Regions from separate parts of the Effusibacillus pohliae DSM 22757 genome, predicted to be linked through region 1. Evidence: a T-box and tRNA genes for the amino acid it is inferred to sense, from the RefSeq annotation. Region 1 holds a T-box; the other holds one or more tRNA genes.
What was found. A T-box is a leader RNA that pairs with one kind of tRNA and senses whether it is charged. The one in region 1 lies ahead of ileS (isoleucine--tRNA ligase), so its partner is inferred to be a tRNA-Ile.
Positions count from the first base shown of each region.

Region 2: it has a tRNA-Ile gene. The T-box ahead of ileS (isoleucine--tRNA ligase) is inferred to sense a tRNA for this amino acid. The anticodon was not compared.

Region 1 covers NZ_AQXL01000130.1:70,160-74,901, reverse strand. The annotation lists gene C230_RS0114545 (hypothetical protein) at 17-196, shown strand; gene ileS (isoleucine--tRNA ligase) at 350-3,121, opposite strand; T-box leader at 3,156-3,407, opposite strand; gene C230_RS0114535 (DivIVA domain-containing protein) at 3,454-3,933, opposite strand; gene C230_RS0114530 (YlmH family RNA-binding protein) at 4,017-4,742, opposite strand, start outside.
Region 2 covers NZ_AQXL01000134.1:103,985-108,726, forward strand. The annotation lists gene C230_RS0117270 (ABC transporter substrate-binding protein) at 1-331, shown strand, start outside; gene C230_RS0117275 (kanamycin nucleotidyltransferase C-terminal domain-containing protein) at 414-1,163, shown strand; gene C230_RS0117280 (DUF3055 domain-containing protein) at 1,279-1,548, shown strand; gene C230_RS20880 (site-2 protease family protein) at 1,678-2,763, shown strand; tRNA gene C230_RS0117290 (tRNA-Lys) at 2,902-2,977, shown strand; tRNA gene C230_RS0117295 (tRNA-Ile) at 2,979-3,055, shown strand; gene spoIIP (stage II sporulation protein P) at 3,320-4,453, shown strand; gene C230_RS20890 (copper resistance protein CopC) at 4,634-4,742, shown strand, end outside.

The sequences.
Region 1 (4,742 bases):
GGGGCATGCGCCTGTCATGAGACGAGATACGGTTCGCTCGTTCGGTTCAATCCTCATCTGGATCGGTGCGATCGCCATCATCGCCGGTTTTTTGACCAAGATCCTGTTCCGCTTCGATACGCTGGTTCCCTACAGCCCCATTTTCTTCGCCTGTATTTTGGCAGGGATCAGCCTGCTGGTGCTGACACGTATTTAGCTTCATGAAGCACAGCGGCCACACCTCCCAGACGTCCTCCACCGTTGTCAATCGAAACTCGCCTCCTATTCCAAGCCTTTATCTCCTACTATGCCCTCCGGATGCAAAAAACCTCCCACCTCTTACATCCAGGGTGAGAGGTTTTGGCAAGCATCACAGGAAATATTTTACGTTTTCCGCGCAGGTTGGACAGAGGGTCGGATGTTCCGTCACTTGGCCGACTTCCGGCGTCACTACCCGGCAACGCTCACAGGTCTCGCCTTCCGCCACGCGCACACGAATCGAGAGCCCCACATACGGTGCGGCATCGGCCGCAACCGTTTCGCCCGGCTTGAACAGATTCACTCTAGAGACCCCCAATACTTCCTGCAGCCGCGGGGTTCCTTCCAGCACCTGCAGGACGTCCGCATTTTCCGGATAAAGGTCGACGGCCGCCATCAGCGATTTGCCGATCACCTTGTCCTTGCGGGCCACTTCCAGCGCCTTCAGCACTTCATCGCGCAGCGCGAGGATCTTTTCCCATTTTGCCTCCAACTCTTTGTCCAGAAACTCGGCTTTCACTTCGCTCCATTCGGTCAACTGGACGCTTTCCTCGCTGACGCCCGGTACATACTGCCACACTTCGTCCGCCGTATGCGTCAAAATCGGAGCGGTCAGCTTCACCAGTTCGACCAGGATATGATGCATCGCGGTCTGGGCGGAGCGGCGTTCCAGCGAATCGGGCGCGCTCGTGTAGACGCGATCTTTCAATACGTCAAAATAGAACGCCGACATATCCACCGTGCAAAAATTGTTGATGTCGTGGAACACGACGTGAAACTCATAATTCTTGTACGCCTTCATCGTGCGCTGTTTCAGCGCTTCCAGCTTGTGCAGCGCCCAGCGGTCGATTTCCAGCATTTGATCAAGCGGCACCGAATGCGCAGCCGGATCAAAGTCATACACGTTGCCCAACAGATAGCGGAACGTGTTGCGGATTTTGCGGTACACTTCCGCCACTTGCTTGAGGATCGAATCAGATACGCGGACATCCGACCGGTAATCGACCGACGCCACCCAGAGGCGCAGGATGTCGGCGCCCAGATTTTCCAACACTTTCAGCGGGTCGACCACATTGCCAAGGCTCTTCGACATCTTCCGGCCTTCCCCGTCGAGCACAAACCCGTGGGACAGCACCTCCTTGTATGGGGCGCGCCCTTTCACCGCAACCGCCGTGGTCAGGGACGAGTTGAACCAGCCGCGGTACTGGTCCGATCCTTCCAGATAAAGATCGGCAGGCCAGTGCAATTCCTCCCGCCCGCCGCACACGGCGATATGGGACGAACCGGAATCGAACCACACGTCCATAATGTCCGTTTCTTTGCGGAACTCTGTATGGCCGCACTGGCAAGCGGCACCCTCCGGCAGCAAGTCCGCCGCCTCGCGTTCAAACCACACTTGCGACCCGTGCTCCGCGAACAGGTTCGCCACATGTTCGATCGTCTGTTTCGTGATCAACTCTTTACCGCAATCGGTGCAGTAGAAAATCGGGATCGGCACGCCCCACACCCGCTGCCGGGAAATGCACCAATCCTGCCGTTCCGCCACCATGTTGTGCAGGCGCACTTCGCCCCAGGCCGGGTTCCATTTCACCTGCTTGATTTGCTCCAAGAGCTCGTCGCGGATTTTGTCGATCGAGCCGAACCACTGTTCCGTCGCCCGGAAGATCACCGGATTTTTGCAGCGCCAGCAGTGCGGATAGGAGTGCTCCATCACGCTTTCACGCAGCAGATAGCCCGCTTCCCGGATCGCTTCCGTAATCGCCGGATTGGCTTTGGCATAAAATTGTCCCGCAAACGGACCGGCTTCCTGCGTAAATTTGCCGCGGTCGTCAATCGGCACGAGCACCGGCAAGCCGTACTTCTGGCCGACGAGGAAATCTTCCATCCCGTGTCCTGGAGCGGTGTGGACACATCCGGTACCTGCATCCAGCGTCACATGATCGCCCAGCACGACAAGCGACTCGCGGCCGAACAGCGGATGTCTGGTTTTCACCCGTTCCAGTTCGGCACCCTTAAACGAAGCTTCCGGCTGCAACTCCTGCTCGTATCCGGCCGCTTTCAGCACCGCACCCGCCAGTTCTTTTGCGATCAGCAATTTTTCGCCGCGAACATCGATCAACACATACTCAAAATCCGGATTCACCGCAATCGCCACATTGGCCGGAATCGTCCACGGCGTGGTCGTCCAAATCACGATGGACGCACCTTCCGGCAGTTTCCCTTTGCCGTCTGTCACCTGAAATTTGACATAAATCGAAGGCGACTGTTTGTCCGCATATTCGATTTCCGCTTCCGCCAAAGCGGTTTCGCAGTGGGTGCACCAATAGACCGGCTTCATTCCTTTGTAGATCAAGCCTTTTACCGCCATTTCGCCAAACACGCGGATCTGGGCCGCTTCATACGCCGGGAGCAGCGTGATATACGGGTTTTCCCAATCGCCGCGTACGCCCAACCGCTTGAACTGCGCCCGCTGCCGGTCGATAAAATCGAGCGCATAGTCACGGCACATGTGCCGGAACTCAGGCACCGGGATCTCGTGCCGGTTGATTTTTTTGTTTTTGATGATCGCCTGTTCGATCGGCAGCCCGTGCGTATCCCAGCCAGGTACATACGGGGCGTCAAATCCTTCCATCGTTTTCGATTTCACGATGATGTCTTTCAAAATTTTGTTGACCGCATGCCCCAAATGAATATCTCCGTTGGCGTACGGCGGCCCGTCATGCAGCACAAACTTCGGCTTGCCTTTTTGCTTTGCCTGCACTTTCTGATAGAGGCCGATTTCCTCCCACCGTTTTTGAATCTCCGGCTCCCGCTGCGGCAAATTCCCGCGCATCGGAAACTCCGTTTGCGGCAGGTTGAGCGTTTTGCTGTAATCGATTGACATGTACATCCCCCTCAACAGAAAACCTCTCATCCCCTGAAGGGACGAGAGGTTGATTTTCCCGCGGTACCACCCTGTTTACCGGGCATGGCAAAAAATCGCCCGATCACTCCACGAGCTGATAACGGCGCTCGCAGCCGGCTCCCCCTACTCTCCACCGGGAAAATGGGCGGCGGATTTCAGCGTGCAACTCCCGGGTGATCTTCCCAACCTTCCGCTTGCCGGGCTCCCACCCTCCCCGGTTCGCTGCAAAGCATCCGACTGGTACTCTCCCGATCATCGCCTGTGCGGACTTTGATTGTAGATCGAATTATATGCAACGAAACAGCCTGTTGTCAACCGACCGGTGTCTTTTCTTCCAACAGCTTGTCCCATTCATCCGTGTTCAGCATTTCCAGCTGCGCTTCGATCAGGGAACGGAAGCGGGCCCGGTAGACGGCAGCCTGTTTCTGCAGATTTTCCAGTTCCAGAGAGATCTCGCGCGAACGCAGCAACGCCTCGTTGATGATCCGGTCCGCGTTCTTCTCTGCCTCCTTGATGATCAACTGCGCCTCCTTGCGGGCGTTCGCCTTCACTTCTTCCGCTGTTTCCTGCGCCACAAGGATCGATTTGCTAAGGCTTTCCTCGATGTTTTCAAACCGCGCCAAACTTTCCTCCAGTTGCTTCACGCGGTCTTCCAGATTCTTCTTCTCGCGCAGCAGCGCTTCATAATCTTTTATGACATGATCAAGGAACTCGTTAACCTCATCTTCGTTATACCCGCGAAACGAACGGGTAAATTCCTTGTTATGGATATCCATGGGAGTCAATGGCATCGACCGGCACCTCCAGACAGAATAAAAGCGAAAACATTCTGCCCCTTTATTTCGACAAGATGCCGCCGATTCCTGCCGCTTCCTCACAGATATTTGCCGATTCGGATGACGGTCCGGCCCTTTTTCGTTTGGCCGCCGATTTCCAGCACGCGGATGCGCCCCATCCCGCGCAGCGAGATCACATCGCCTGCTTCCACCGGCATGGAAGGATCTGTCACCGTTTGCCAGTTCAACTGCAGCTTGCCCGCTTTGATCGGGTCGACGATTTTGCTGCGGGCCAATTGAAACGATTCCGCCGCCACCGCGTCGATCCGCAGCGACATGACGGTGAATTCCCGTTCCGCCAATTCGATCTGCGGCGGGCGAAATTCCGCTTTTTCAATCGGCAGCACCCGCACCGACGCCCGCCCCACCTGATGCAAATGCAAACGCAAAAATTCTTCCACATCCCGCGCCGCCACCAAATCGCAGCCTGCGGGTTGCACCGACAGATCTCCGATTTTTTCCCGTTTCAGGCCGAGTCCGAGCAGTGCCCCAAGATAATCCCCATGCTTGAGTGTCACAGATTCGCCCGGAACCTCAATCCGCAGCCAGCACAGTGCGAGCTCGTCCGGTTCCGGCATCCAGTGATCGGGCGCCAGCAGTACCCGCTTGCGTTCCGCCCCGTCCCAGCCGCCATCCGCAAAAACGGCAACATCGCCCACTGTCCGAGCGATGTTCGTGGCGATCCGCACCTGGCGCGGATCCAAGAAACCGGTCAGACACGGAGCGTGGCGGGACGCAGCCCGGTCGGCCAGTTCCAGCATGCG
Region 2 (4,742 bases), on a different contig from region 1:
GCCAGCGTCCCTGTACCCGACGGAAGGAACCAGGAAATTCGTTGAAAAATACAAGCTAAAGTTTGGGGCAGACAAAATTCCGACTTCAGAAACGCTGTACCATTACATGACGATGTACGTACTGGCGAAGGCGATGGAACTGGCGGGGACAACCGACGACCCGGCGGCGATCAAGGCCAAAATCAGCGATGCGTGCAAGCAGTTGACGGATGACAAAATTCCGCTGCTGGCCAAAGGGTTGGCAGACGACGGCGCATTGATCACCAGCCCGACAGCCACGACCATGAAAAACGGCAAATATATCGAAATCCCGCTGCCGGCACCAAAATAACCGCTCAAACGCTTCCCTCCAGATTGTGGGGAAGCGTTCTTTTTTATATCATGGAAGCAACTTCATCGGTTCGAGGTGGCATATGCAGCACGGTGACCGGATCAAAGTGGTACGCGGTATCCATATTCGCGTGCAGCATGCGTACAAAAATTCGATTCTGTTCGGCGGGGTCTACGGTTCGACAGCGATCGGCCGCGACACGGAGTTTTCCGACATCGAGATGATGTATGTGGTAAAAGAAGGCGGCCCGCAGGCGGATAAAACGTTTCTCTACCGGGGAATCCCGATCGAAGTGAATCTGCTTCCCATCGCACGGATCCACCGGCGCCTGGCCGAGCCCGACCTGCAACTGCCGTGGCTGATGGGAAACTTGGCTGCGTTGCAGTTGTTGGCCGGAGAAGAAAAACAGCGCCGGGAACTGCTCGATACGTACAGCCGTTTGCCGGATGCGGCGATCGCCCGATTTTTCCTCGCGCATGGGGCGGAAATCGCGTACGAATCATTCAACAAAATCCGCTCGCTCCCGCGCCGCGGCAACACACGGGAACGGGAACTGTTCGTGTACGAAGTGGTGCGGGAGATCGCGCTCGCGCTGGCGCTGCTCAACAGACGACCGATCACGCGCGGCTATTACGCGGCTGTCAAGGAAAGTTACGAGTTTCCGCACATTCCCGAAGCTTACAGGGAGTTGACGGAAACGTTCATCCGGGCGGAAGAGGTGAAAGAAGCGATCGAAGCGGGGCAGAATCTGCTGGCGAGCTATGAACGGTTTTTGCAGGAAAGGGGAATTTGCGTTCCACGCGTCGAAACATTGGATGAGGTAGCGTGGTAATGGCGTGAAAACCCGTTTTTCCGCCGCGTCAGGGCAAAAGTTTTTGCGTTGCAATCGATACAAGCGCTTGTTATAATGAGCCTGCCGAAAGAGGAACCCGTTTGGAGTGAAACAGATGGCAGACCGCATTTTCATGTACGACCAGAAAGAAAAAACGGACACCCGCTATGTCGGCTTTGTCGGAGATTCCGGCCGGTTTGATTTGATGATCGTAACGACCGCCCATTTTTACGGAAAAAAAGTGGTGATCTGCCTGCAGACAAGCCGGGCGGCGATCCTCGACCAAAAAGATGCGGCCAATGCAGGGTATTTGGCGGAAGCGTTCGCCCTCCCGACCGAAGCAGAAGCGCAGGAGTTGTCCGAATTCCTGCTTGCCAACATCTGAATCCAGGGCCCCTTTGGTACTTCGTATCAAAGGGGTTTTTGATCATGGATGATCAACTTGTTGGCGAATGGTGAAATCACGGATGAAAACCGGTAAATGAACCCCCTGCGGGCAACGGGAGGGAGCAAATTGAGCGAACGGAAAGAAGGAAACGGCTACTGGAAGACAGCCGGCGGCATCGGAGCGCTGCTGGCCGCGCTGAGCGGAAAACTGAAATTTCTGCTGCCCTTGTTGAAGCTCGGCAAAGCGGGCGGTACCATCTGGAGCATGGCTTTGATGGTGGGAGCTTACGCTTTGATCTATCCGTGGACGTTTGCCGTAGGGATCGTCGTGATGCTGTTTTTTCATGAGATGGGACATGTGTGGGCGGCCGGACGCAAAGGGTTGCCCGTTTCCGCACCGGCGTTCATCCCTTTTCTGGGAGCGCTGATCACCTTGAAAAAACAGCCGGCCGACGCGAAGACGGAAGCGTACGTCGCATTCGGCGGCCCGCTGGTGGGAAGCATCGCCGCATTACTCGCCTTCCTGGCAGCCAAGCTGACCGGATACCGGCCGCTGTACGCGATTGCGCAGGTTGGATTTTTTCTCAATCTGATCAATCTGCTGCCGATCCACCCGCTCGACGGAGGCCGCATCGTCACCGCGATCTCCCGCTGGCTGTGGGCGGTCGGGCTGATCGGTGGGCTGGTTATCATTCTCTATCTGAAGGCGGTGGTGTTCCTGTTTTTCTGGGCGCTGTTCGCCTGGGAACTGTACCAAAAATTTGTCCGCGAGGCACCGGCAGAACGGAAGCAGGTTGTGAAATGGACGGTGGACGCGGCCGTTTTTGACGAAGCGGGCATCCTGATCCCTGCTGAAGAGCACCGGAGGGAGCTGCCGTTTGTCCAATATTGCACGCTTGCCGATCAGCAGCACATCTGTGCCGTCGACTACCCGGGAATCGGCAAAATCGGGGAGTTTCCGTTTGGTGCAGGACGCATCGAGCAGGTGGAGTTGTTTAGGACGATCCGACAGAGGGAATCGGTGACGTTTCTCGTGCGGGTGGCCTACACGGCTGATGCCCGGTATGCTGCGATCCGGGAAGAGGAATATTATCGGGTGTCCGCGAAAACGCGAATCGTCTACGGACTTGCCTATTTTGGCTTGGCGGCGGTGCTCGGCTGGCTGATGTATGAAACGGCGATGACGATACCCAAACCTCCGTTAACCGGCTAAAATTGCGAGAAACATCGAGAATCCGTCTGATTTTTCGCCTTTTCATCGCTTGTACGGGGATTTTTGTTCGATTTGTTTCGCCCGGAAGATTGAGCCGTATCGACCCGCATGGTACTATTACTCTAGTACCGAGCGAATGAGCCATTAGCTCAGTTGGTAGAGCACCTGACTTTTAATCAGGGTGTCGATGGTTCGAGTCCATCATGGCTCACCACGGGCCTATAGCTCAGTTGGCTAGAGCGCACGACTGATAATCGTGAGGTCGGAAGTTCGAATCTTCTTGGGCCCACCAACCGGCACGCGGGAGCGTGCTTTTTTTGTTGCTTGCGACTGTCAATCTCCCTTTCAGAAACTTCCCACTCCCCTTCCGGATACAATTTCCCGCCTGCAGCAGACAAGATGGCAAAAGACCGCCTGAGTGTTCCGAATTGGAACGCTTGGACCGTTTTGGGGACCTGAATTCGCACCCGTTTTTTTTGTTGTACAAAAAAAAGGGGATAAAGCGGAATCTCGCAACATATGATTCTTGTAAAAAGATGATGAGAGGAGCCATACGATGAACCGTCATCCCAGGCAGAGACCGTTCCGGTCGATGACCGTGCATGTCGGAACCGGGCAAATCCGCACTGTCGTCATCACGATGTGCGTGGCGGTCGCCGTTTTGTTGATTTTGATAAGCGCCGTGGCGGTGCAGTTGCTGGCAGTGGGCAATCAGAATTCGGTTGCCATGCGGCTGCTTCATTCAGTCAGCAACCAGTCGCTCAGCTCGATCATGCGGCAGGAGATTCCGATGTATGTGTCGTCCGACCCGAACCTCGATGCAGCGAAAGAGAAGCGCTCCCATTGGTCGGCGATGCTGTTTTATCTGTTTTCCGACATTGATGTGGGGCAGCCGGTGACGATGCTGGGCGGACAGATCCCGGCGATGGCGGTCAGCAACTTCGAGCCGCTGACGAAAGACCATCAGGAACCTCCCGGTGAAGACAAACTGCCGCCGCAAAACGGCAACCCGGACCAGCCTCCCGCGCCGCAACCGCCGCCGCAGCCGGTGCAAACGGACGGCAAGCCGCTTGTCTACATTTACCATACGCACAACCGGGAATCGTTTTTGCCCGAACTGAAAGGCATCACCGACTTTGACGCCGCGTACGATCGCGACAAAAACATCACGCTGGTCGGCGAACGTCTGCAGAAATCGCTGAAAGAAAAAGGAGTGGCGGCTATTCAGACGAAAAACGATTACTGGTTCAAAGGCAAGGATGAGAATGAATACGATTTGTCGCGGAAAACAGTGCAGGACATCCTGAAAAAATACGACAGCGTGAAAATGCTGTTTGACATCCACCGGGATTCGTTCGACCGAGACAAGACAACATTCAAATGGAACGGTCAGGATGTCGCCAGAGTGTCGTTTATCATCGGCGGTTCCAACCCGAACTGGCAGCAGAACTCGCAGTTTGCCCTGAAGCTTCATAACCGGCTGGAGCAGCTGTATCCGGGCCTGTCGCGCGGCGTGCACAAGAAACTGCCGAATCCCGCCTACGACACGAAATACAATCAAGACCTCTCACCGAATGCGGTTCTGATCGAAATCGGCGGCCCGCAAAACAGTTTAGAAGAGGCGTACCGCGCAGCCGATCTGCTGGCAAATGTGATCGCCGAACTGGCAAAAGAAGATCAGGCCAAATAGGCATAGTCGCAAGCATATAACCGCGTGGCAGCAACGGGGCACAAACAAACCACATCGGTAAAACCATTGAAAACGCCTGAAAAAATCGGTACACTGGCGGGGAAAGAGTGAAACGACCGGTGCCAGGCAACCGGTTTCGTTGCATGCGGAAGAATCGGAATCGAAACGGGTGAATGGTTCATGAAACGTTTGAAGATCTGGTGGATGGGCTTCCTGTTGGCGTTGTGCATCGCTCCGTCAGCCGCTTTTGCGCATGCGAACCTATTGACGATGACGCCCCATAATGGAC